Regions from separate parts of the Bacillus sp. GW823-FHT06A10 genome, predicted to be linked through region 2. Evidence: a T-box and tRNA genes for the amino acid it is inferred to sense, from the RefSeq annotation. Region 2 holds a T-box; the other holds one or more tRNA genes.
The links. A T-box is a leader RNA that pairs with one kind of tRNA and senses whether it is charged. The one in region 2 lies ahead of argS (arginine--tRNA ligase), so its partner is inferred to be a tRNA-Arg.
Positions count from the first base shown of each region.

Region 1: it encodes a tRNA-Arg, which carries the amino acid that the T-box ahead of argS (arginine--tRNA ligase) is inferred to sense. The anticodon was not compared.

Region 1 is NZ_JBXAHT010000002.1:359,962-372,016, reverse strand. It holds gene tig (trigger factor) at 1-32, opposite strand, end outside; gene AC1Q8M_RS16725 (hypothetical protein) at 342-1,340, opposite strand; gene AC1Q8M_RS16720 (hypothetical protein) at 1,538-1,786, opposite strand; gene AC1Q8M_RS16715 (PH domain-containing protein) at 2,306-2,920, shown strand; gene AC1Q8M_RS16710 (hypothetical protein) at 3,015-3,215, opposite strand; gene AC1Q8M_RS16705 (DUF6572 domain-containing protein) at 3,579-3,938, shown strand; tRNA gene AC1Q8M_RS16700 (tRNA-Arg) at 4,098-4,171, opposite strand; tRNA gene AC1Q8M_RS16695 (tRNA-Gly) at 4,173-4,246, opposite strand; gene AC1Q8M_RS16690 (metallophosphoesterase) at 4,355-4,858, opposite strand; gene AC1Q8M_RS16685 (XTP/dITP diphosphatase) at 4,872-5,480, opposite strand; gene rph (ribonuclease PH) at 5,492-6,229, opposite strand; gene gerM (spore germination protein GerM) at 6,361-7,410, opposite strand; gene racE (glutamate racemase) at 7,594-8,403, opposite strand; gene AC1Q8M_RS16665 (MFS transporter) at 8,617-9,942, opposite strand; gene AC1Q8M_RS16660 (type 1 glutamine amidotransferase domain-containing protein) at 10,335-11,018, shown strand; gene AC1Q8M_RS16655 (TetR/AcrR family transcriptional regulator) at 11,067-11,705, opposite strand; gene AC1Q8M_RS16650 (type 1 glutamine amidotransferase domain-containing protein) at 11,933-12,055, opposite strand, start outside.
Region 2 is NZ_JBXAHT010000001.1:1,297,877-1,306,173, forward strand. It holds gene AC1Q8M_RS06765 (thiol-disulfide oxidoreductase DCC family protein) at 1-103, shown strand, start outside; gene AC1Q8M_RS06770 (BrxA/BrxB family bacilliredoxin) at 187-621, shown strand; gene AC1Q8M_RS06775 (class I SAM-dependent methyltransferase) at 671-1,447, shown strand; T-box leader at 1,488-1,702, shown strand; gene argS (arginine--tRNA ligase) at 1,748-3,436, shown strand; gene AC1Q8M_RS06785 (class I SAM-dependent methyltransferase) at 3,613-4,491, shown strand; gene AC1Q8M_RS06790 (bacteriocin-processing peptidase family protein) at 4,780-8,297, shown strand, end outside.

The DNA of each region.
Region 1 (12,055 bases), on a different contig from region 2:
TTACCTTCTAATTTTTCCCATTTTGTAGACATTTATTCTTTCCCTCCAACTATAATAATGTATGCACATACCTCTATAGATTAAGATCTTCATTATCTCTTTTTTGAAATAACAAATACACAAATAATCCTCTAGCAAAAGCTTTCAGATATAATGTTCCAATCTACTAATTGCCCAGAAGACAACTACGGTATATTTTGTTCGAGAATAATATGAAACATATTAAGTAAGAGAATTACACTTCTCTTCTCTTACAAACAGGCAGATTTCCGCCTTTTGCAACCCTTACATTATAACATAGAATATGCTCGTTTCAAGAACTGAACGATTCTTTTTCATAATTATACGGGCAAATATCCTTCTCTTTCAACACGTAATAACCATTGATAGGCAATATGAAACTCTTCCAATTCGATATTATATGCTGCCATAAGCTCTTCTTCATCTATAGCCAATCCGAAACGCTTTCTTCCAATTCTCTCTAAAACAGCTGACCAAATCTCTTCTTTATCCATTAATAGAGCGAATGGGAAAACGCTAATTTGCAACTCTTTCCAATATGTAACCATTGCTTCAAATATATCGGGATAATTTTGCTCTAATCGGCTTGATAATTTATGTATAATGTTATTGGATTGCTCCTCATTATGACCTGTAAATGCTGGAATCACCTTAATCGTATTTCCAAACTTTTCTACCTCTATTTCTTCTTCTACCTGACTTTCTATCATTTTATACAAAATAGAAGTTTTCAAATAGGGGTGCTGCTCTTCGTCTATTAAAAATTTCTTTAAAACAGGTAATGCAAGATCTAAGTCTTTTAACGAAAGTCGCTGAATCGCTCTTAGCTTCTGTCCAAAGTTTTCTCCAAAAATTTCATTAGTAAACTCATCCAATTCAAAATTTGAATCCACTAGCGATGCGTCTCCCTCATTTAGCATACCTTCTGCAAATAAAGCAAGCTGCGCTAATTTTTCCTTTTGATCAGGCATTATATCTTTCGTTTGTAAAACCTTTTCAACAGTTTCAATAACACCTTCATAATCATTTGTTTGAACTAAAATAGTTACGTACGTTTCAAGAATATCACCAAATAAGACAACTCCTGTTTTAAGCAACTGTTCACATTTGTCTTTCGCTTCTTCCATACGTTTTAATTCAAGTAAACAAATAACTGAAGCTAATTCCGTTTGTTCCGTTTCCGCATTATACTGACGTAGTATTTCAAAGCAACGCAATGCATCTTCGAATTCCCGCTCTTTCAGCGCTAAAAAACCTTCATCAATATAGCGCTCTGATAGTTGTGGAAACAATACGACCGTATTTTCTTTTTTATCCATACGTCCGCCTCTTTTTCTTGATTTTAATTATGTTCAAAGTAAATATATCAAATGCGTAATGAGAACACAACATCCCTAAACTATTTGTTTGAAATATGGAAATATTTAATTTTTACATTCCAATACGAATAAATTTCAACTAAAAATTAAAATTGCACAAATAAAAATCCCCAGCAACAAGCGCAGAGGATTCATCATTAATGGAAAGCTTTTATAATTGTGGGGTATATTACAAGGGTAATAATTTGGAGAACAATAATTGCCATAACAATCATGCTAAAATAGAAGATTGGTTTACTTCGCTTCATTAAAAACATAATAATAAGCATCGTACAAGCAAACAAACTTAAGAAGAACAAACTTGTTGTCGAACTAAGTATACCACTTGGGACAAAGAACAATAACACTACACTACAAGTACCTATAATTCCAAATAACCATTCCATTCATTCACTCATTCCCTTTCCCTCTCATGGCTGTTTTCTCTAAGCAATCAAATGTTTCACAACATCAACTACATACGTTAATTTCTCATACGCTACAAATCCAAAAGCAACCGTTAAGCCCGTTACAACTAATCCTTTCATCATTTTTTCCTCCTCGTTTTATCGTTGTTATCTTCATTATAAAAGATTAGCAATTTCTTACCATCGAACTACCTTACAGTTACCTTACAGAATTGTAAGATTTCAAAAAGAGATTGAAAAACACCTCATATCGCTTGAGGTGCTTTCACGGAATTTCTCTATAATTACTTGTAAAATCAACTTTTTTCTTTTAGTTATTTTTGAACGAATCGACTCTTAAACTAATAGATTTACTAAATAATTTAGAATCAAAATAATTATTCGTTACTTTTCTTAACTTACTTTCAGATATTTTCGTATTACAAGAAAACAACTGGTGAAAATCGTGTTAATATATTTTTGTACAATTAAGAATTTAATTTACAAGGGGGATTATATATGTTTAAAAAAATGGCGGCAGATGTATTAGGACTAAGCGATGTAGGTTCTGTCATTACACCTAAAGACTATGATAAGGTCGATGCTGATGATTATGTGATGCATGAAGATGGGGAGAAAATTTACTTTCTAATTAAATCCAAATCAGATGAATATTGCTTCACAAACAAAGGGTTAATTCACTTAGACGGTACAAGCGCAACAAGTAAAAAACGTACACTACGCCGCTTTAGTTATAGCAAATATCAAATTAAAAACGTAGCACTTGAAACTGCAGGAACGATTGATTTAGATGTAGAAATTAAGTTTCAAATGGGCGATGAACATTACTCAATTGATGTTCATAAAAAACATATTGAAGAATTAAAAGATTTATATAAGGCTTTACTTAAAATCGAAGAAATTTCATACGACAACGATATTACATTACAATATGCACATAAAAGTTTAGATATGGCATCTAATGCCTTTAGCCGTATTTCAAACGCACAAGTAAACTTAGCAGAGCAATTTAAAGAAATGAACGATATTGCCTTTAACTGGCTTGTTGATACGAAGAAACAATATAATGTGAAAGATTATGGTTTTGTCTTTGACAAGTTTATTAACAACTAATTTAAAATACACAAAAAACCTTGTTATCAAAAGATAACAAGGTTTTCTTAGCGTCCCAGGAGAGATTCGAACTCCCGCTCCGCCCATTTCCGTACTATTTTATATATTTGGATCGCAGTCTTAATATATCTTCTCCTTCGCGAATGCCTGCCGATCCCTTCCTCACATTTTTTACGACAGTCCAATTCGGGTTAGTTTCATCACCGATATTCTGTACTGTAAAATTGCCATCACCATATTTCCGGTGACCTTCTGCCAATTTCTCCGTTAAATCATTCTCATTTGATCTCGCCATCTTTGCGCCATCTCCCTTTTTTATACGACCTTCTTAAACCCTCTAACCAATCACAGGTCCAGTCAATTGGAGATTCTCGTTTTCCGCTTCTATTAATTGTAACACACTGCCGGGGATAAGTTCCGACAATCGATGCTCAATCTTACTAGAATGGTAAAAAGTTTTAGAACATTCTAAGTAAAAAATTAGGATAATACGGATATGGATTTGAGTTCCATCATAAGCCTATTGATTCTTTAAATTAAATAAGAGGAATATGGCGCAACAGTTGTAGGCAAAGGGAAACCACCTTTTGTAGGCGGTACGGAAATACCTCCAACTAAAGTTGAAATTAGAAGAAAACAATAGATAAGAGGTGTACTTATGTCTTTATACGAATTAGAAAAAGTTGATTTTATGGGCTACAATAAAGAAGAAAAAATAGCCTATTTAGTCATCGCTGATGAATTAGACTGGTCTGATGAGGAAAAACATATTGAATTACTGCAAGAAAAAATCAATTTGTATTTGGGCTTTATAGAAAGTGACGAGGTTTACGAAAGGTATCCTGAAGTAAAAGGGTATGGTTTTGTTATTAAGATATTCGGGAAATATCTTTTTACTGAATGGGGCATAGAATTTTTAGAAAAGATTGATGAGGCTCTCGTTGAAGCTGGATATGGTTTTCAATACGTGCATAAACCATTTGATGAGCCTGAACAAACAAATAATATAACTGACTAGCAAAGAGCGTTTTTTAAGCGCTCTTTTTAATGCACTTTAATCTGTTGCATATACTCATTATCATATATCCCGTTATAATATTTTTAAACCTCTTGCACATACATCAATTTGTAGACAAACAAAAAACCTTGTTATCAAAAGATAACAAGGTTTTTTTAGCGTCCCAGGAGAGATTCGAACTCCCGACCGTACGCTTAGAAGGCGTATGCTCTATCCGGCTGAGCTACTGGGACATGGAGCGGGTGAAGAGAATCGAACTCTCGACCAGAGCTTGGAAGGCTCTTGTTTTACCACTAAACTACACCCGCATATGTTATTTTCTTTTCTTCGTTAGCGCCGTTGCCCTATCGACAATATTTATTATATGTATAACCACACATAAAGTCAACACCTTTTTTAAAAGAGGATAAATTTTCTTATCCTCTTTTAAAAACTGCTTGTTCAACTAGTTGTCCGTCTAACGTTTCGAAACGAACTTCCATTTGATTTTCATCCATTTCTAATAAAGAAAATGTCTTTTCTACACGCTGACGTGGTAATAAAATACTGCCTGGATTAATAAATAAAACGCCCTCGATTAATTCCGCACCTAATACGTGAGAATGTCCGAAGCATGCAACTTGCGCTCCCACTTCTTCAGCATGGTACGCTAGCGTTTGTAATGTCATTTTCACATTATGGCGATGTCCATGCACTACTAAGAAGCGAATTCCATCTACATCAGTTACAATTTCATCTTGAAAGTTAGCATAATCACAGTTTCCTTTTACAACATGGAAACCTTGCAGTTCTTCATGAGCAGGCGTTAGCTCTGAATCACCGCAATGAATCATGATATCTACTTTCCCTTCATATTTCTCTTTCAACTGCTGTAATTCCTTCACAGAGCTATGACTATCGCTTACGATTAAAGCTTTCATCATTCTCTCTCCCTTATTCTCCTAAAAACCATTCCGGGATTTTTTCTTCTAACTTACGAAGAGCACGGCCACGATGGCTAATAGCATTTTTTTCATCTGAACTTAATTCCGCCATTGCTTTTTTGTATTCTTCCACATAAAAAATCGGATCGTATCCAAAGCCATTTTCTCCGCGGCGTTGTTCTAAGATAAATCCTTCACATGTCCCATTTACAATGACAGGCTTTTTATCACCTTCAGGGAAAGCAACTGCTAATGCACAATAGAAACGAGCTTTACGCCTTTCAAAGTCAACGCCATTTAATTCTTGTAACACTTTATCGATATTTGCTTGGTCATTTTTCGGTTCACCAGCAAAACGCGCTGAATACACTCCTGGTTTTCCATTTAAAGCATCTACAATAAGACCCGAATCATCCGCAATTACGATAGAATTCAACTGTCTACTCAAACTATCCGCTTTTAAGATCGCATTTTCTTCAAATGTTTCACCAGTTTCTTCGACTTCTTCAATATGAGGAAAATCGTGTAATGATTTCACTTCTAAATCAAATCGCTCAAATAATTCAGCAAACTCACGTACTTTTCCCATATTTTTTGTCGCTACAACAACTTGTTTCATACTTTCCACCTCTACTCTATATGAGATACGATGTCACCTAAAGCTTCTTTTTGTATATCAATCAGTTGGAAAATGCCTTTTTCCGCAGCATCAAGTAGTTCATTTAACTGCGCTCTACTAAACGTCGCTTCTTCTCCAGTTCCTTGCACTTCAACAAATTGGCCTTTTCCAGTCATAATTACGTTCATATCAACGTCTGCTTTAGAATCTTCTGCATAGTTTAAATCTAAAACAACACCTTGCTCTTCAACAATTCCTACTGACGTTGCTGCTAAATAATCTTTTACTGGAATTTTAGATACTTTTTCTGCTTGTAATAATTTCTCGAAAGCTAATACCATCGCTACATATGCACCTGTAATAGACGCTGTTCTCGTTCCACCATCTGCTTGGATAACATCACAGTCAATCCAAACTGTTCTCTCGCCAAGCGCTTCTAAATCAACTACCGCACGTAATGCTCGTCCAATTAGACGTTGAATTTCCATTGTACGTCCTGTTACTTTCCCTTTACTTGACTCCCTAATTGTACGTTGTTCTGTCGCACGTGGAATCATCGCATATTCAGCTGTTACCCAGCCCTTTCCTTCTCCACGCATAAATGGCGGGACACGCTCTTCAATTGTCGCTGAGCAAATCACCTTTGTATCCCCAACTTCAATTAATACAGATCCCTCTGGATGTTTTAAATAATTCGTATGAATATGTATATGGCGTAATTCTGTTTTCTCTCTACCATCTACTCGCATAAAAATAACCTCCTCTTAATTACTACTCGTTAGTATAGCCAAATTTAAATGTATGATATGTATACAATAAAAGAAGGAGAACCCAAAAAGCAATTCTCCTTTCTTACTTAAGTATATCAAATTATTCAAGATTAAAAACTACCTGTATTCACGTTTTCTGGACGATCTACAGGTTTTATTAACTTTCCGCCCTTTTCATCTATAAGATTTGCTTTTCCATTCACTTCAATAGAAATATTTTTCACACCTTTCTTTTCTGTTAAAGATAAAACTAACGACTTCAATACGTAATTTGAGATCATATTTTTATCTGGGTTTACAAATATATTTTCATTAAAGTTTAATGTAAGATTTCCGTCTTGTAATTTCGGATTCGTAATAAGCTTAACGCCTGGATTAAAATCATTCAGGAGCGATTGATGGATCGGACCTTTTACAAGTTCATCTATAATTGCTGCATAGTCATTTTCTTTACCTTCCGCAACGCGGCGTGTGACTGGTACGTAGTATTGCTGTTTATTATTATTTTGCGCCATAAAATACAGTGTGACTGGTTTTGTATTTGTTACATCTGCTACTTGTTCATCATCGAAGTTAATACCATTTGCACGGCTCACTCCTTCACCAAGCGGTGTACCAGCAACCGGCATCTTCGCCAATTTCTCACCATTTATTTGGAACTGCACTTGTTTTATCTCTGTAAATTGCGTCAACGTCCACGCTATAGATTCAATGATTTGACGCTCTTCTTCTTTCGCATAGTTTTTCATTTCTTTAGAGAAATCAATAACTGCCGTCCCGTCCTTTTTCAAATCTAAAGTCATCGTTGTATTCGCCGGAATGACTGCACGAAACCCATTCGGTAATAAATTCGTTACCGGTCCATCTTTCACAAGGTATTCTAACGTTTGCTTCACAGTCTCATTTGCTTTCGGAGTAGGTATAGCTAACGTTTGTGGTACAACATAACCATTTTTATCAACAAGGTATAGTTCTCTATTTACCATTTGCCCTTGCTTATCTTTTTTAGCTACTTCTTTCTTCCCACCCTCTGTATACGTAACTTGTTTTGGCGGATCAATTTGTTCAGTTGCTTTCTCCTGATTTATAAAGCCACACCCTGTTAGTAAAACAGCGCTCACAGTAGCACCAACAACCCATTTAAAAGTGGATTTAGGCATGCCATTCCCCCCTAAAATCTAAGTTTGTACTATTATGTATACGAGCCGTTTCACATTTTAGAACAAGCTGTGCCTCTTATAAAGTGAAACTTTAATCAGTGGAGGGTCTAACTGCCCAGCAAATAGCAAGATAAAACAAAAAACTCCTGATTTCTCAGGAGCTCACTTATATGAATTCTACTATTATTCTTTTTCTAAATGAATATGCTTCACATTTTCAATCGGTTGACCGAACCATTTTGATGCAATTTCTTTAAACAAGCCTATTTTTCCTGTTGTTAAGAAGAGATGATCGCTTTGTTCTTCTCCTTCATTCAACATTTTACTATGATATAAGATTGTACTTACTTCACGTGCTGTTTCATCACCAGAACTAATTAGTTGTACTTTATTTCCCATTACTTTTTTAATAACAGGTCCTAAAATCGGATAGTGTGTACACCCTAATATAAGTGTATCAATATCGGTACTTTTCAGTGGTTGCAGCGTTTCTCTTACAACTTCATACGCCATTTCACTTTCGAAATTCCCACTCTCTACAAGTTCAACGAAAGGTGGACAAGCTAAACTTTCTACCATAACACGGTTATTAATAGACTTTAACGCCTCTTCGTATGCACCACTTTTCACCGTTCCAATCGTTCCAATAATCCCAACGTGATACGTGTTTGTCACTTTTAAAGCTGTACGTGATCCTGGGTGAATAACTCCTACTACTGGAATTGGTAATTGTTTTTGCATCTCTTCTAATACAACTGCAGTTGCTGTATTACACGCAATAACTAACATTTTAATATTTAAATCTAGTAAATGCTCCGTCATTTCCCACGTAAATTGACGTACTTCTTCTCGAGAACGTGGACCATAAGGACAACGTGCTGTATCTCCTAAATATATGATACGCTCTTTCGGCAACTGACGAATTAATTCCTTCGCTACTGTTAAACCGCCAACTCCTGAATCGATAACACCGATTGCTCTATTCAACTTCATCACCCGTTTTCTCATTCATCATCTTTTATGTTTATCATTATATTTTACACACTTTAAGTTCGCTCACTTCAAATGCTTCTGTATGAAAATTTTCATTTGCCCATGTATTGACTAGGACCTTTTTTATTTTGCTCCTTTTTTTCATAATTTGCAAGATAGAAAAATAACCGACCTTCTATAAGAAAGTCGGTTTCTTCTATATAAAGTGCATATTCATTGATCCATCTTTTTTTGAAAAGAAGACATTCCCATTAATAAGACGAAATGAACAGAAATTAAAATGACGATCAAAATAAAATTCAATCGATAACTATTTGTAGATTCCATAATTTTGCTCGCTACAGCTGGTCCGAATGCCATACCGAAAAAGTTAATTAAATTATATAAACCAAGGCCAACTCCAACTTTAGCTGGATTTAATGTTTTCGGAATAAATGTGTTTAATGATACTTGAATTGCCGAATAACTCATAAATGTTAAAATAACCGCAAATAAAATAAAGAGTAAGTTCCCGTCTGGAATAATCCCTAAAATTAAAAAGCCAATGATCATAACTACAGACGCTACATACATCATCCTCACATTCCCAAACGCAGGAATAATCTTTCCGGTAATAAAACTAGATACAATACCAAAGAGAGATGCAACAAACAATACAATTCCAATAACGAACGGAGACAATCCGTGCCCTCTTCCTAACAGTAATGGTAATAATAATAAACTAGCACATAACGCCACATTAATGATAAATCCGACCGCTATTAAACGCAGTAATGGTTTATTTGTAAACAACTCAATATCAATAAACGGCGACTCTGCTCTCTTCATATGAGCCTTGAATAAAAATAGGAAAGCAACAGATAACACAAAAAGCCAACTATTAATATTCACTCCTAATAAAACGGTCGTAATCAATACAAATAATAAAACTGCTCCAATGAAATCAAAGTGAAACACTTCATCGGTATGTTGCACCTCTTCTGGCATAAATTTTACGAGCAAGAAAATACCAACCATTGAAATAACCATAAATAAAAATAAATACGGCCACCCTAACGTATTTGTAATTGCCCCACCAACTAAAGGTCCAATACCAACCGCTAATGCAATAGAAGAACTAATCATTGCTAACGCACCCGGTTTTTTAGTTGGAGCAACTAATTTAGCCACCGCAATCATACTAAGCGCAATAAACGCTGCTCCTCCGCTCGCCTGCACTAGCCTTGCGAAAATGATAATCTCATAAGATTGATTCACAAACCCAACAATAGAACCAGCTACAAATATGATAATAGAAATAATTAATAGCCTTTTTACACTGTAACGATCAGCCAGTTTTCCATATATCATCGAACCGATACCGACGACTAAAGAATACCCTACTACAACCCAACTTACTTTCAATTGACTAATTGATAAATCATTGGCAATATCCTCTAGCGCTACATTAAATAACACAGCGTTCATCGGTCCTAACAAAACAATAAAACATAATGTAAAAACAAACCATTTCGAATGGTTACTTATATCTTTCCCCATGTGTAACACTCTCCTGATTGCAATTTTAAAACTGTCAAACTATAGATAAAAAAATGAAGTTATTTAAATGTTGTATCACCACTAAACAACTTCATTAAATGTATAAATGGTGCTAATTTATCGCGCGATAAATTGAATTCGAAACGAAACACGTATATTGTTCGATATTCATGGAACTATCATAGTTTCAGCATTACAGTTTGTCAACGAAAAACATACAAAGTAAACTAATTTAGTCTTTTTAGTTTACTTTGTTCAAAAGTTATTATACACTAATTTCGAAGCTGATATAAGGAGGACTGGCATGATTATTCAAATTTGCATTTTTTAACTTAATAAAATGAAACGAATACAGAACTTTTATATAGAAGAGACATTATAGGAGGATTATGATGAAGAAAAAAATGTTAGTTGTATTAACAAGCGTAGAAAAATACCCAAATTTAAGTAGGGCTACCGGACTTTGGCTCGGTGAAGCTGTACATTTCGTAAAAAAAGTAGAAGAAGCGGGTTACGAAGTTGATTACGTCAGTCCACAAGGCGGTTATACACCAATTGATCCACATAGTTTAGCAATGGCGGAGAGCATCGATTGGGAATGGTACCAAAAGAAAGAGTTTATGAATCGCCTCGGTTCTACAATGAAACCAAGTGAAGTGAATCCAGAAGACTACGCTGTTATTTATTACGCAGGTGGTCACGGGGTTATTTGGGACTTCCCAGAAAATAAAGAACTTCAAAATATTAGCCGCAATATTTATGAAAACGGCGGTATTGTTTCTTCCGTTTGTCATGGAGCAGCTGGTTTATTTCATATTACATTAAGTAATGGGGATCGTTTAATTAGCGGTAAGAAGGTAACAGGCTTTTCAAATGAAGAAGAAAAATTAGCTGAATTAGATCAATTCGTTCCATTTTTAACAGAAGATGAACTCATTAAAAATGGAGGACTTTACGAAAAAGCTGCACAGCCTTGGGAAGCTTTTGCTCTAGAAGATAATCGTGTTATCACTGGTCAAAACCCAGCTTCAGGTGGTTCAGTAGCCGAATTAGTATTAAAACAGTTGCAAAAATAATATGTACTAAAAAAGCAGATTTCCCTCTACTAAGGGAGATCTGCTTTTTTACGAAATCATTTGCAAAATAGCAATAACTTCTTTTTCAATTTCAGAATCATCAATTGCTTCTATATACTCTGGTTTAAAAAGTTGATACTTCTTTAATTGATAAAAATCAAATATCGCTTTCTTTAAAGTAATATCGTACTGAATACAAAAAGAATGATCTATAATACGTCGTAACATCACATCATCTTGTACCATAAATAATTGTGCATTCATTTTATTAAAATAACCTTGTTCCATACCCGCTTCAAAAAACATTTGCAAATTATGATTACGATTTTGTTGTGCAGCGACTAATTGATCTGACAAATGCGGATATGCTTCTTTCAAATCTTGCAAAAAAACATCCGAAATATATGTCACACATTTTAAAGAGTGGATAAACGTCTTTTGGAAACGTTCTGCAAAAGACATGCTTTCATCTTGATTGTCCGCATCACCTTCGAGTAGATAATTCATAAAATCCTCTACTACCGCCTCAATAATTTCATCTTTCGAAGAAAAACGTTTATATAAAGTAGCTTTACTAATATCCATATATTTCGCAATTTCATCTATTTTCAATTGGCTAAAACTCGTCTTTCTAATAACGGGCTTTATTTTATTAATATAAGTATTTGCACATGCGACTTTTCTCATTTAAAAGAGCCTCCCCTTTTGTCCATACAAAATAGTATAGCAAATTCACGAATGATTATAAATGAAGTTATTATACTCATTATGCTTTTTTAGTTTATTACATTTTCATATACTATACATAAAGAACTAGAATCCATTATCACCAACTGGACAGTTACAAACCAATTTTGAGGGGGGAATTTTAGGATAAAAATACCCACTACCTTTGTTAGTAGCGGGTACTTTTTCTATAATTTATTTACAGCCCTTTTTATAGCCTTACCTATTTCCACGCTAGACTGTGGATTTTGCCCTGTAATTAAATGCCCATCTACTACCACATGCGGCGTAAAATTAGGCGCTACATAAAA
Region 2 (8,297 bases):
TGGTTTTGGAAGTAAAGTATACGATTATATCGCTAATAATAGAAAACTTGTTCCAGTGGGACATTGCCGCGGTGGGGTTTGTGAAATCCCTACAAAAAAATGAAATCATCGTTATCTTTCTTTTGCACCTATTAATAGAGCGTGATATGATGAATTTGGAATGAAAGTTGAAGGAGAGATTACAAGATGTCAAATGCTTATGAAGAATACATGCGCCAAATGGTAATCCCAATGCGCCAAGAGTTAGTGCGTTCTGGGTTTGAAGAGTTAACTACAGAAGAAGCTGTAACAGAATTTATGGAAAATAAATCAGGTACAACTTTAGTAGTTGTAAACTCTGTTTGTGGTTGTGCAGCTGGTTTAGCACGTCCATCAGCAGGTCAAGCGGTTGTTCGTGCTGAAAAACAACCTGATCATCTTGTAACTGTATTCGCAGGTCAAGATAAAGATGCTACTGCAAAAATGCGTGAATACTTCGGAGAAATTCCTCCATCTTCACCATCTATGGCATTATTAAAAGGAAAAGAAGTTGTTCACTTCATTCACCGTCATGAAATTGAAGGTGCAACTATGGACGAAATTATTACGAACTTAGAGCAAGCTTTCGAAAAGAATTGCTAAAGAAGGGGGAGAGTAAATCTCCCTCTTTTCTTTATATAGAGGTGAAACAATGATCGTAACAACAGCTGGAAGAACAAACAAAGAAATGACAGATTATGCAAACAAGGTAGCAGCAGAATTAAATGCTTCTTTCGTTAAACGTAATGACATACCAGTACATAAGCTGCATGAGCAGTATGAACAAGATGTGCTTGTCGTAGGGAAGAACCGATTAGCTATTTATCCAAAAGGTACGGAAGAACCGTTTTTCTTTCATCCGAACTCAGCGATGTTTCGTGTGAAAAGGTTAATGCGTGGAGAACACGATCCGTTTGTACAAGCCACGCAATTAGAGAGAGGAATGACAGTGTTAGATTGTACGCTCGGGATGGCATCAGATAGTATTGTAGCTAGTTATGTTGTTGGTGAAAGCGGAAAAGTAACAGGACTTGAAGGCAATGAGTATATGGCTTATATTATGGAAAATGGTTTGAAAACATGGTCTTCATCCGTTTCTGAAATTGATGAAGCAATGCAAAGAATCCAAGTAAAGCAAACGGAGCATTTTTCATTTTTAGCGCAATGTGAAGACAATAGTTATGATGTCGTTTACCTTGATCCGATGTTTGAAGAAACTGTCATAGAATCCGATGGAATTAAAGGATTAAAACACTTCGCTTTGTATCATGATATTACTGACGAAACAATTGCGGAGGCAAAACGAGTGGCGAGAAAACGTGTCGTTTTAAAAGATCATTTCCGTAGTTCTAGATTTGAAAAACACAATTTTTATGTATACAAAAGAAAAAGTGCTAAGTTTCACTTTGGTGTAATTGACCCTTGCTAATTGTTTGAAAAGATGTATAATAAGCAATAATTAATTAAATATACTGTCTGTGATGAAGAGAGTAGTCTTTTTTAGAAGGAAAGCGAGCTAGGGATGGTGTGAGCCTAGTACGGAAGAAAAAGATGAAGCGCACTTCGGAGATGCTTCTTGAACGAATAGTAGAGAAAGCCGAGGCCCCCTGTCCTCGTTATAAACGGGAAAGTGGTTCGTAACGAACAACAAGGGTGGTACCACGGGTTCAAACTCGTCTCTTTTTTAGAGACGAGTTTTTTGTGTTAAAAAAAATAAGGAGGTTGTATCATGGATTATAAAATGCAGTTTGCGGAAAGTTTATCTAATATTTTCACGAATGAATTAACGCAAAAACAAATTTTAGATTTAATCGAAACACCGAAACAAGATGAATTTGGAGATGCAGCGTTCCCATGTTTTTCATTAGCGAAGCAATATAAAAAAGCACCAGCTATTATCGCAAAGGAAGTGGCGGAGAAGTTAAATGATCCGTTCTTTACAAAAGTAGAAGCCGTTGGTCCTTATGTAAATGTATTTTATAATCGTGAAACTGTAAGTGATGAAGTATTAAAGAAAATTTTAGCTGAGAAAGAAGAGTACGGTCAAAATCACTTTGGATGTGAAAAAACAGTAGTTATCGATTATTCTTCTCCTAATATCGCGAAACCTTTTTCAATGGGGCATTTACGTTCTACAATGATTGGAAATTCATTGAAGCATATCGCAGAAAAATGTGGATATGAAGTTGTAGGAATCAATTATATTGGTGATTGGGGAACACAGTTTGGAAAGTTAATTACCGCATATAGAAAATGGGGAAATGAAGAAGTAGTGAAAGAGGATCCAATACGTGAGTTATTTAAGTTATATGTTCAGTTTCATGTAGAAGTAAAAGAGAATGAAGAATTAGAAGAAGAAGGACGTGCTTGGTTTAAAAAGCTAGAAGAAGGCGATGAAGAAGCTGTTGAACTTTGGAATTGGTTCCGTTACGAATCATTAAAAGAATTTTCTCGTATTTATGAACTTCTCGGTGTGGAATTTACTAATTTTCAAGGCGAAGCTTTCTATAATGATAAAATGGAAGACTTTATTGGGATTTTAGAAGAGCACGACTTACTGGAAGAATCAGAAGGCGCATTAGTCGTTAATTTAGAAGAAGAAGGTATGCCGCCATGTTTAATTAGAAAGTCAGATGGTGCGACGATTTATGCAACGCGTGACTTAACGGCTGCTTTATATCGTCAAAATACTTATGGGTTTGATAAAGCGCTATATGTTGTTGGTCCAGAACAAAGCTTACATTTCAATCAATTTTTCACTGTATTAAAAAAACTTGGCTACACTTGGGTTGATGGTATGGAACACGTACCGTTTGGCTTCATTTTAAAAGATGGTAAGAAAATGTCGACACGTAAAGGAAGAGTTATTTTACTTGAAGAAGTACTGGAAGAAGCAATCGAACTTGCAAAACAAAATATTGAAGAGAAAAATCCAAACTTAAAACAGAAAGAAGAAGTAGCAAAGCAAGTCGGTGTTGGTGCAGTCATCTTCCACGATTTAAAAAATGAGCGTATGCATAATATCGAATTCTCATTAGAAAATATGCTGAAATTTGAAGGAGAAACAGGACCTTACGTACAGTACACACATGCACGTGCTTGTTCTATTTTAAGAAAAGAAAGTGTAGAATTTGAAACATGTACATTTGCTTTAAAAGACGATCATAGCTGGAGTGTCGTAAAATTACTTAATAAATTCCCTCAAGTAATTGAAGCAGCTTTCAATAAAAATGAGCCATCGATTATTTCAAAATATGTATTAGATGTAGCACAATCGTTCAATAAATATTACGGTAATGTTCGTATATTAGAAGAGAGTGAAGAAAAAGACAGCAGACTCGCATTGGTTTATGCTGTGACGGTTGTATTAAAAGAAGGATTACGTTTACTTGGGGTGGAGGCTCCTGAGGAGATGTAGCATAGAAGGTGTATGTATCATTACAGATATGTATGCCTTTTTATTTGGTATAGGAGTCATGTAAGCAGTAATCTCACCTTATTAAAACCAATTTCTGGGGGGATTATTAAAAATGTAGGAATGTTTTTGTTAAATGGAGAATTGTAAGGGGTGTATATAAAAGGAGGCGTTAGAGGTTGGAAACATACGATTGGAACAGTAAACTAGCGTATTTAAAAAATACGAGAGATTTATATTACAATAGCGATTATGTAAGTTTTCTAGTGAATTCAGTTTGGAAGATTTCTGAGCCAGTCCATGTTGTTGATTATGGTTGTGGATATGGTTATTTAGGCTTATTATTAATGCCTTTACTTCCAGAAGGATCAAAGTATACAGGCATTGATAGTGGAGAAACATTATTAGCCGAAGCGAGAGAGTTGTTTCGTTTACTTCCGTACGAGTCAGAATTTCTGGAGGGAGATGCTATAGAAATTGAATTGAACGATACATATGATATAGCAATTTGTCATGCCTTCTTATTACATATGAGTTCACCAAAAACGATGCTACAAAAAATGATTCATTCAGTTAAAAGTGGCGGGAAAATAATCTGTGTTGAACCACATTGGATATCAAATATGTCTTCATACACTTTGGATGGAGAGAACCAATCGGAAATTATCCAGCTAGGCATTTTGCAGAATTTATTTGAAAATGATACGCAAAGAAATGGTAAAGATGGCAATATAGGCATGAAAATACCGATATATTTAAGTGAATTAGGTGTGAAAAATATTGAATGTAGAGTAAGCGATAAAGTGAACTTTTTAGATTCAAATATGCATCACAATGATAAAAACGATTTGTATCAATCATTAAAAGAAGAGGGGATTGCAGGTGATCCGGGTGATAAGCAACAATTTGTAGAACGTTTAATGGCTAAAGGATTAACATATGATGATGCGCTAGCTCAATATGAAGCTGAACTACGATTTTTTAAAATATTTCATGTGCATTCTTCTTTAGTATACGCTCCGAATATGAAAATTACATTTGGTGACATAGTATGTTAAAAGTCATGATATATAAGGATTGTCGTTTAATGTCGATATATTTGAATTATCGCTGATATAATTTTATGTACTGATTTCAGCTTCTACAAGATAAAAAACCGCATGTTACGTTATTCCATATAATCAAACAAAATACAGAGAAAAACAATCATTTTTACTATATTTTGTTATAAATTTGAATAATATTAATTAATACCATCCATTATAAGAGATTTTAGTTGAATACATACTATATGGTGTGTAAAATCTAAGCAAGTAGCAGTATAAATATAAATTCGAGGTGAATGCATGCTAGATTTTAAGCAGTTAGAAACTTGTTTAAAAGACAAGAGATTTGTAGATGGATTACAGGAAATAAATAATGAAATTGCATATATAAAAGAAACGAATACTTTATCCTATGTGAAGAATTGGCTTGCCAATATTACTTCGCATAAGGAGTTCGATATATTAATTCGCCTTACTGATGAAGGGCTTATGCACCAATACAGTTCATTCCTCATTCGTTACGCTTATAAAAAATTCCCAAATATGAGAACGCTCTCTTTATATTGTGATGAGTTAATTGATGAGCGGAAAATTCTTGAAGCAGAGCAGTTGTTAAAATCTTCTTTAGAAGAGTTAAGTAAAGAAGAAATAGATGCAGATTTTTTAGCGAAAACATATTTTACATTAGTACGATGTCTTTTAGAAATGAAAAGAAATGAAGAAGCGCTAATGTATATGCAAAAAGCAGAGGAGTACAGTACGCGCGTAGTGTTTGATAAATGGGGCTACGTTTATATGCATACAGGCGAATGGGAGAAAGCGGAAGAACAACTTATTGCTGGCATGCAGCATGAAGATTGTGAAGAGTTATCTACCTATTTATTATCACAATTGTATGCAAATAAAGGAGAACAAAAACGTGCGATACAGTTAATTAATGATGCGATTGTAAAGTTCCCACAAGTACCATATTTTCATTTTGAGAAGGTAAAGTATTTATTAGATTTAGAGCAATATGAAGAGATGTTAGCGGTAATAGATAACATAAATACTCAGCTGCCATATCATGCTTATAACACTTACTTTGTACATTTACGTGCAGAAGCGCTGTACAAAATGAATAAATTTGCAGATTTACAAAAGCTATTAAAAGAAGAAAAGAGTTTAAAAGAATCTTTATATCATAATTTAGAAAAAAATCCGGATGGAAAAAAGGTTCACTTGCCGATAGTTCCTATTGTACAAAAGGATAATTATTGTGTTCCGACAAGTTTAGAGATGATGTTGCGTATATGGGGAGAGACACGTACACAAGATGAAATAGCAGAGTTTATTTTTAATATGACAGGATCGAAGTTTTCAGATACTGTTTCTTATTTAGAAGAATTAGGTTATGAATATCGTTATTTTAAAGGGAATGAAGAGAATTATAAGAGACTAATTGATGAAGGAATTCCTGTTTTATTAAGTATAGATATTGAGCATGCTTCACACGTACAAGTTCTATTTGGATATGATGATACATTGCAAGCTTTCTATGTTCAAGATCCAAACTTTATAGAACCAGTTCTTGTAGAATATAGTAAATTACAAGAAAAATATCGTTATACAGGCTGTTTAGCAATCACGTTTGTTCCGAAAGAAAAGAAGGCGCAACTAGCGTTTCTAAGTGAGGAAGAAAATCGTTATTTTAAATCTATTTTTTCTCTTACGGATCATTTAGATGAACATGACAAAGAGGGAATTAGTAACTTAGTACAATTTTTAAAAGAAACGAGCGATAATCCAAATACGTGGCTATATACGATAAAGCACTTAGATGTTGAAGTAGATAAAGAATTTATTTTATATTGTATCGATAAGTTAATGGAAAAGTTTCCGAACTCGGACTTTGTTAAATTGCATGGTGCACAGTGTTTTATTCGTCTTCAGGAAGTAGAGAAAGCGGAGCAAATGCTGACAAGCGTTGAGAAGAAAAATAATCGTGCATTATATCATTTGATAAATGGAAGATATGCTTTTGAGCAGGAAAGTTATATAGAAGCGATTTCAAGCTTTCGTTCATCGTTACAATTAGACGCAGATCAGCCTATTGCTTGGAGTTTTCTCGCTTTATCCTATATGTATATTGATCAATCTGAAAAAGCATTGCAATACTCTCAAGTTGCGTTAGAGCGCAGTCCTGAAAGGTTCACTTTAACGAATCACGGTTTAATATTAATAGATTTAGAAAGATATGAAGAAGCATATGAAATCTTTAATGACTTGTTAAAAGAGTATAAATATGAAGCACATGTATGGTATGAACGAGCGAGATGTGCACATCAACTAGGAAAATTATATTTAGCAATAAAAGGGCTTAAAGTAGCGATTCTTTTGGATAGTAATGCACCTTACATTTATACGAAACTTTCGGAAATATACGAATCTGATTTGAAGGATGAGGAAAGTACGAAAGAAATTTTATTAAACGGTATTGAGAATTGTGATGATAAAGCACCTCTTTACGTAAAATTAGGTGACTATCATTTTCAAAATGATAGCTTGGAAGAAGCAGAAGTATTGTATAAGCGTGCTTTAGAAGAAAATGATGAGGATGTTTATTCTCACTTCGGACTTACACAAGTGTATATGGCAAGAGAACAATATAAGGAAGCAAAAGAATATATTCTTGGTCTTGAGAAGCAAATTGAAAAGAGCCAAGATTTCCTCATGAATGCAGGAATGGTTTTATGGGATGCTGAAATTGAACTTGGTGGAAATGAAGAAGGATTTAAAGTAGCGCTATCTAAGTTAGAAAATGGTATAAAGAAAAGTGATTATAATGTAGCAAGTGCGTTAGATGAATATGTGAATCGAATTAAAGGAACGGAATTTGTACAACGAGGTATAGCGTTTTTAAGAACGTTACACAAAGAAAGAAATGAAGTAAGTGAGTACGGTTGTTATGCAGGTATTTTATATGAATCTATTGGACAGTATGGCCAAGCGATGAAAAGATATAATAAGGCGATAGAACAAAAGGACACGGCATTACCGTATTACCGAATTGGTGAAACACTTATGGCATTAGGGCAATTGACGGAAGCAAAACAAGCGTATGAAACATGTTTAGAGCTTGATGGGAATTTCGTAGGTGTACATTTACAGCTTGCGGAAATATACGAAAAAGAAGAAAACCGTTCTAAAGAACAAAGTCATATGGTTCAGGCGATGAAGGAAGAGCCATTGCATATTAATATGGAATATTTGGCACAGCTTTCAGTAGATATGAATCTTCAGGAAGAATTGCTGACGGAACTAGAACAATTAGCGGACGAAGTACCTGAAATATGGCGTTTAGATGCGATTGCATATGTGTACGGAGCGATGAATGAAATAGATAAAGAACAAGAACAGATTGAATACGCGCTACAATTAGATGGTGAGCATATAGAAGTTCTATATCATTATGCAAAAGTATTAGTGAAAAAAAGAAATGTAAAAGCAATTGAAGTTGCAATGAAAGTAATACAAAAAGATTTTGATAATGAACGTATATTTGATGTTTATGTAAAAGCAGTAGAGCAACATAAAAAATTGTCTAACATACGAGATTTTCTTCATACGTTAAAGGTGAAAAAAGCAGAAAGAAGTACAGCATTCATGTATGCTGCAGCTGCGGTTACGGAAATATGGATTGAACGGCAGCTGCATGAACAGCCAAAACGATCTATCATTACGAGAGCTTTTTATCGTATGAAAAATCGTGCGAAAGAAATTTCAATGGTTACTATGATAATTGATTTATATGAAATCTCTTTAAAGTTAAATCCGAA